3 regions of the Robertmurraya beringensis genome follow, and region 2 is predicted to be linked to each of the others. Evidence: riboswitches for the same ligand, from Rfam matches in the RefSeq annotation. Region 2 holds a riboswitch; each other region holds the start of a gene.
The links. A riboswitch is a leader RNA that binds a small molecule or an ion and turns the genes downstream of it on or off. The one in region 2 is predicted to bind S-adenosylmethionine.

Region 1: another riboswitch for S-adenosylmethionine. It lies ahead of metK (methionine adenosyltransferase); the one in region 2 lies ahead of ACFFHF_RS20100 (methionine biosynthesis PLP-dependent protein).
Region 3: another riboswitch for S-adenosylmethionine. It lies ahead of mtnK (S-methyl-5-thioribose kinase); the one in region 2 lies ahead of ACFFHF_RS20100 (methionine biosynthesis PLP-dependent protein).

The regions. Positions count from the first base shown of each region.
Region 1 is NZ_JBHLUU010000009.1:35,512-37,717, forward strand. Features, by position in the region: gene pckA (phosphoenolpyruvate carboxykinase (ATP)) at 1-402, opposite strand, end outside; SAM riboswitch class I at 781-919, shown strand; gene metK (methionine adenosyltransferase) at 1,150-2,206, shown strand, end outside.
Region 2 is NZ_JBHLUU010000122.1:38,905-41,110, forward strand. Features, by position in the region: gene ACFFHF_RS20100 (methionine biosynthesis PLP-dependent protein) at 1-933, opposite strand, end outside; SAM riboswitch class I at 1,014-1,118, opposite strand; gene ACFFHF_RS20105 (hypothetical protein) at 1,285-1,521, shown strand; gene sda (sporulation histidine kinase inhibitor Sda) at 1,595-1,729, opposite strand; gene ACFFHF_RS20115 (gamma-glutamylcyclotransferase) at 1,918-2,206, shown strand, end outside.
Region 3 is NZ_JBHLUU010000119.1:31,115-33,320, reverse strand. Features, by position in the region: gene ACFFHF_RS18930 (methylated-DNA--[protein]-cysteine S-methyltransferase) at 1-62, shown strand, start outside; gene mtnK (S-methyl-5-thioribose kinase) at 87-1,274, opposite strand; SAM riboswitch class I at 1,347-1,505, opposite strand; gene ACFFHF_RS18920 (carbon-nitrogen family hydrolase) at 1,574-2,206, opposite strand, start outside.

The DNA.
Region 1 (2,206 bases), on a different contig from region 2:
GGCAAATAGATTATGCCATGCGAACTCATTTATCACTTGTATGGGTAGGCGATGCTTCTTATCTGCACCAGCAAACCCTTTGAAAACAAACAGCTCATCTCTATCTTTCAAGTAACCTAGTACTTTATTATATAAACGTTCGAATACTTCTGGAGAGATTGGTTGGTTAACTGTTCCCCAGTCAATCTTGTCCTTTGTTGAAGCTTCTTCAACGATGAATTTGTCTTTAGGAGACCGACCAGTATATTTTCCTGTTGTTGCTCGAACTGCTCCTGTCGAAGTTAAGACTCCTTCGTTTCTAGTAAGAACCTTTTCAACTAATTGTGGTACAGATAGTTGCACATGCACATGACCAGAGGCTAACAATTCACTTAATTGGTTAGAAATACGGACAGAGTTCATCTGATGACTACCTACCTTTATTTGTTATTTTTAATTAGTATAACACATTAACTTAATTAGTCTATACTATTTGAAAAAATATTAGAGGGTGCAAGAAAAAACATCGTATTCGACCTATTTTTAAGCCTTTTTATTTCATAAAAGGATGGATCGCAGGCAATAGTCTATACTATTAATAGAAGGGACAAATTCAAATGGGAACAATTGCGTTATATGATGCTAAGTGTTCATATTATTCTTCCAGATGGGAAGGTCTTGGGAATATGGAAATGGGAAGATATTAGTTGCTCATTATTTGAAGAAAGAACCAACTATTTTTCATAAAGATGTTGACAGTATTTGACGAAGTACGGTATTATTCTACATTGAACGGATACTCTCTTATCCCGAGCTGGTGGAGGGACAGGCCCTATGAAACCCAGCAACCTGCTTTAATAATTAATTACATAAACTGTAATTAATATAAAAGAGAAGGTGCTAACCTGAGGCAAGGATTTTAGTCCTTGAACGATAAGAGCGAAAGGCGCAAATTACTTTGCTATCACCCTTTCCTCAAGCAGGGAAGGTTTTTTATTTTGCATAAAGTTTTTATTGCGGTGGGTAATTTTTCAAACCTTCATAATAAAAATGGCATGTTTATTTCATACTACTTAGGGAATGAGTTCCGTATCAAATGGAAGGTTTTGTTTATGTTGATATGATAAGCATACCTTTTTCTCAAGTATAAATAAAATAGGAGGTCAGGAGATGTCAAAAAAACGTCGTTTATTTACATCCGAGTCAGTTACAGAAGGTCATCCGGATAAGATCAGTGACCAAATTTCAGACTCAATTTTAGATGCTATTTTAGCAAAAGACGCAAATGCTCGTGTTGCTGCTGAAACGTCAGTAACTACAGGGTTAGTATTAGTTGCTGGGGAAATTACAACCTCTACATACGTAGATATTCCAAAGATTGTTCGCGAAACAATTAAGGAAATTGGGTACACTCGTGCAAAATATGGTTTCGATTCTGAAACATGTGCGGTTTTAACTTCTATTGATGAGCAATCAGCTGATATTGCAATGGGAGTAGACCAAGCACTAGAAGCACGTGAAGGATCCATGTCTGATGAAGAAATTGATGCAATTGGAGCAGGAGACCAAGGATTAATGTTTGGTTTTGCTTGTAATGAAACAAAAGAGCTTATGCCTCTTCCAATTTCTTTAGCACATAAACTAGCTCGAAGATTAACTGAAGTTCGTAAGGAAGATATTCTACCTTACCTTCGTCCTGATGGTAAAACTCAAGTTACAGTTGAATACGATGAAAATAATAAACCAGTTCGTATTGATACCATTGTTATTTCAACACAGCACCATCCTGAAGTAACATTGGAGCAAATTCAACGAAATCTTAAAGAGTATGTTATTAATCCTGTTGTACCAGAAGAGTTAATTGATGAAAATACAAAGTATTTCATTAACCCAACTGGACGTTTCGTAATCGGTGGACCACAAGGTGACGCTGGATTAACAGGACGTAAAATTATTGTTGATACGTACGGTGGTTATGCTCGTCACGGTGGCGGCGCATTCTCTGGTAAGGATCCTACAAAGGTTGACCGTTCAGCTGCTTATGCTGCTCGTTATGTAGCAAAGAATCTTGTTGCTGCAGGCCTAGCAGATAAAGTGGAAGTACAGCTTGCATATGCAATCGGTGTTGCACATCCAGTATCTATCTCTATTGATACTTTTGGAACAAGCGAAGTAAGTGAAGAAGTTCTTATTGAAGTAGTTCGTAATAACTTCGATCTTCGTCCAG
Region 2 (2,206 bases):
TACACCCCCAAGACTTTCAGCAAACGTAATAAGGTTGAGATTTTGTAAGAATGAATTAACCCACTCTTCTTTTTTAATTCGGAAGGAAAGCATTCCGCCACGGCCAGGGTAAAGAACATCTACCACGTTTTCATGAGTCTTTAAAAAGCTTGCAAGCTCTCTTGCATTTGTTTCATGCTGTTTCATTCTAAGCGCTAAAGTCTTCATCCCACGAATAAGGAGCCAAGAGTCAAACGGACTTAAAACTGCTCCAATAGAGTTGTGGTGGAATCCAAGCTGTTCACAAACTTCTTTTCCTTTTCCAACGATCAAGCCAGCTAGCACATCATTATGCCCACCTAAGTATTTGGTAGCGCTATGAATGACAATGTCAGCTCCAAGCTCGATCGGTCTTTGAAGTAATGGAGTATAAAATGTATTGTCGACAATTAATAAAATATTATATTTTTTCGCTAGCTCAGCAACCGCTTGAATATCCGTTTCTTCCATCAATGGATTGGTTGGTGTTTCAATGAAGATAGCTTTTGTTTTCTCAGTAATGGCTTGTTCGATAATGCTTACGTCATGAGTTTGTACATACGTACTCGTAAGTCCCCATTTTTTAAAGCCTTGTTCTAAGATTCGATAGGTTCCACCGTATAAGTCCCTTGATACGATCCATTCATCACCAGATTCAAAGATTGCAAGAATCGTAGTGATAGCAGCCATTCCAGAACTACAGGCAAATCCTTGATCACCGCCTTCTAAATCAGCAATTGCCGCCTCTACAAGTTTTCTTGTTGGATTGCCTGTGCGAATATAATCAAAGCCTGTTGATTGGCCAATTCCTTCGTGTCGATAAGCTGTCGAAAAGTAAACAGGTGGATTTACTGTTCCCGTTTGAGTTTCACTTCTGTTCCCGATCTGCGCTACCTTAGTTTCATTTTTGTACATTCTAGTCTCTCCCAACATCCTAATAATAAAAAAAAGTCTTCTCTCTAAGAAGAAGACTTTGTTATCAACATGAGCCATTCTTCTTATCTTCCAAGTAAAATACTTGCTGGAATTAGCACCTTTTCAAAAAATTGATGGTTGCTGAGGCTTCATAGGGCCAGACCCTCGACCTCTCTTGATAAGAAATCAAAACATTTAATTTTTTCTAACTTTACTACAGTAAATTGCTAAGTGTCAATCTTTTTTACAAATTTACGACAATATTCTTCGCAATTTCCTAAAATTTACTATATGAATATTCAGAACATTTAATATATAATGGGTTTGAGAACAAAAAGTGGAGGGAAATTCATGCAAACGAAAAGCAGATGTCATCATCGGTATATGTTGAATGAAGACACCTTTTTTGTTACCGAAGATGGAATTGAATTATTTATTTTAGGTGAGAGTCTTCAAGGTTATTTTGTAGGTGGTCACGTGGATTTTCCTCTTGAAATGAGAGAAATAAATGAATCAGCTCAAAAGGAGAAACGACTCTCCAGTCAACCCCCGCAACAACTGTACTTAAATATGATCAATCAGTTATAGACGGGGAAACCCCGTCTTCTTTATTTTGTACAATACATAAAACCACCAGCTTATAGAAGCCGGTGGTTGTGTCCTACGATTTAATTGTCGGTTTTAAGTTTCTTTTCTCAATTTCCTTCTTCAAAAACTTCGCCCATTCTTTATTTTCACCTGACTTCAATGCATTCCGATACGAGACAACTAACATTTCATTACTCATAATCTTCATTTAAAAGCCTCCTTAAAATGGACTGAATTTTCTAGCTTTTTATAATTGTATCGGGTTTCAATCCATTTGAAAACCCAAAACTCCATATTTTTTGCCATAAAATTATTAATATTCTGTTACAGGATTTTCACGTAATGATTTTTTTCATGATAAAATATGGTAAATAGTTTGTATGATGGGGGAGAAGGATGGATACGATCACACTTTTTGTTTATGGAACTTTACGCAAACATGAAACGAATCACGGATTAATCAGGGAAGCTACGTGCATAGCTGAACAGGCATGGGTTAATGGTGAGCTTTTTGATACAGGTAACGGTTATCCTACTCTAGAACTAAATAATTCCGGTAAGGTGCATGGTGAGTTATATGAAGTTAGTAAAAATCTTTTACCTCTCCTTGACGCATTGGAGGATTTTGAAGAGGGGAGAGAGTCTAATTTGTATGACAGAACAAATGTTACTGTTCATACGGATA
Region 3 (2,206 bases), on a different contig from region 2:
GAACACGTACAGATATAAAGGAAAAGCTCCTTACATTAGAAGGAGCTGGCTTTAAACGATAGTAAGATTACGAGTAGAGAATCATTCTACTCGTATTTTTTTGTTTGTAAAAATGTAACTAACTCTTCAATGGATGTGAATTCATTGCGCTTGAGAATTAATTCTCTACCTAACGCTAATGATTTTTCCTTCGCTGCAATTCGTTCCTTTTCATCTGGAAGACCATCCAAGTCTGCTACATGGGCAAGACCGATTGTTCTTCTTATTAGTTCGCATCCAGCAAAACCAACTGCATCCTGAAAGTATTTTTGTAGAGTAGAAGAAAGGAAACCGTCAATACGAGCAAATGGTTCTAAATTGTCATGTTCCCATAGGATTGAAAATTGATTTTGATACACATTCCAAAATGTTCTTACCTGTGAGTATATCGAATCGGATTTTTCTTCGAAGGCAATTGCTTGGAACAATAAATTGGCAATGACTTGACCAATATCAAAACCTACAGGACCAAAGTATGCAAATTCTGGGTCAATTACTTTTGTTTCTTCCTTCGAAACAAATAAGCTGCCTGTATGAAGATCACCATGTAAAAGTGCTTCCGCTTCCGTTAAGAAGCTTTTTCTCAGTAAGGCTACCTGAAGTTTTAACTCTGTATCCTTCCATAGTTTTTCAACGGTTGAAGTGAGCTGTGGTTCAAAATCATTGGTCTCTGCATCAAAGTAAGGATCGGAGAAAATTAGGTCCTCAGTAATTTTACATAATTCTGGGTTGATAAATTTTCCAACAAGCTCTTTCTTTTGTCCCTTATCCACCCCGAACTCTGATGTGAAAAAGGTTGTATTGGCTAAGTATGTGCCAAGATGACTTGCAAGCAGGGGATATTCGTTTCCGTCAATTAACCCTTTTCTAGAGATAGTCAAATGTGATAAATCTTCCATAATCGTAATAGCTAATACTTCATTCGTATAATACACGTCAGGAACAAAGTCAGGAGCATGCTTTTTAAATAGTTTTAATGCTTCTGCTTCAATAGTGGCACGTTTTAAAGTGAGTGGCCATGACTCACCTACTACTTTTGCATATGGAAGAGCTTGTTTTATGATGATGCCTTTTCCATCTTGATCTTTAATATGAAAAACTAAATTTAAATTGCCATCTCCTATTTCTGTACACGATAGAGTACTATTTTCGGAGAATAAATTTCTCTCTTTTGCTAATAAGATGGCTGTTTCTTCTGTTAATGGTTGATAAGTTTCTTGTATTACTGTTGACATAATGATTATCCTCCTATTGCATAAAAAAACCTCTTTCTACTAGAAAGAGGTTTGAGGCTTTAGTCAACAAACCTCTTATCTACCAGAAAGGAAATTTCTTTCTGTTGGAATTAGCACCGTGCCTTACGGATTTATCCGGCGCTAAATTGATAGCGCCCCATTTCACAATGGAATTACGGTCGGTTGCTGGGCTTCATCGGGCCAAATCCCTCTGCCTACTCTTGATAAGAGATGTAATTTTCAGTTAATATTCACTGATCAGAATCATATCAGCATAGTGTTAAAGTTGTCAACAGTTTTTAATATAAGTCTGTCCGACGGTCTGAAAATATCGGAATCGTGTTGCGGACTTTCTTTACTTCTGCCAAATCGATTTGACCAGTTACAATAGATTCAAGTTCGTCTCCCTCAGCAATTACTTCTCCCCAAGGATTAATAATCAATGAATGCCCAGCAAACACATTGTCGGGATCTGAGCCTGAACGATTGCATGCTATGACAAAGCATTGATTTTCAATCGCTCTAGCAATTAATAAAGATCTCCAATGGTTCAATCGAGGGAGAGGCCACTCAGCAACAACAACGATAGTTTCCGCTCCTTCTGTCGTATGAGCACGAATCCATTCAGGAAAGCGAATATCATAGCATATGAATCCTGCAAATAAATTCTTGTCTAGAGCAAACATCCCGTTTGTACTGCCTGATTGAAGATGTTCATGCTCATTCATTAGCTTAAAAAGATGCGCTTTACTGTATGTGGAAACAAGTTCTCCTTCGTTACTAATAACCAGCATGGTGTTGTATACACCGTTATTTTCTTGAGAAGCAACAGATCCTCCAACTATGTGCACATGATGTTTTTTAGCTAATTTCTGCAAAAATTCAATGCTCTTTTTTGCTTCTAAGTCAGCAAGAACATCGAGGCGAGTTAA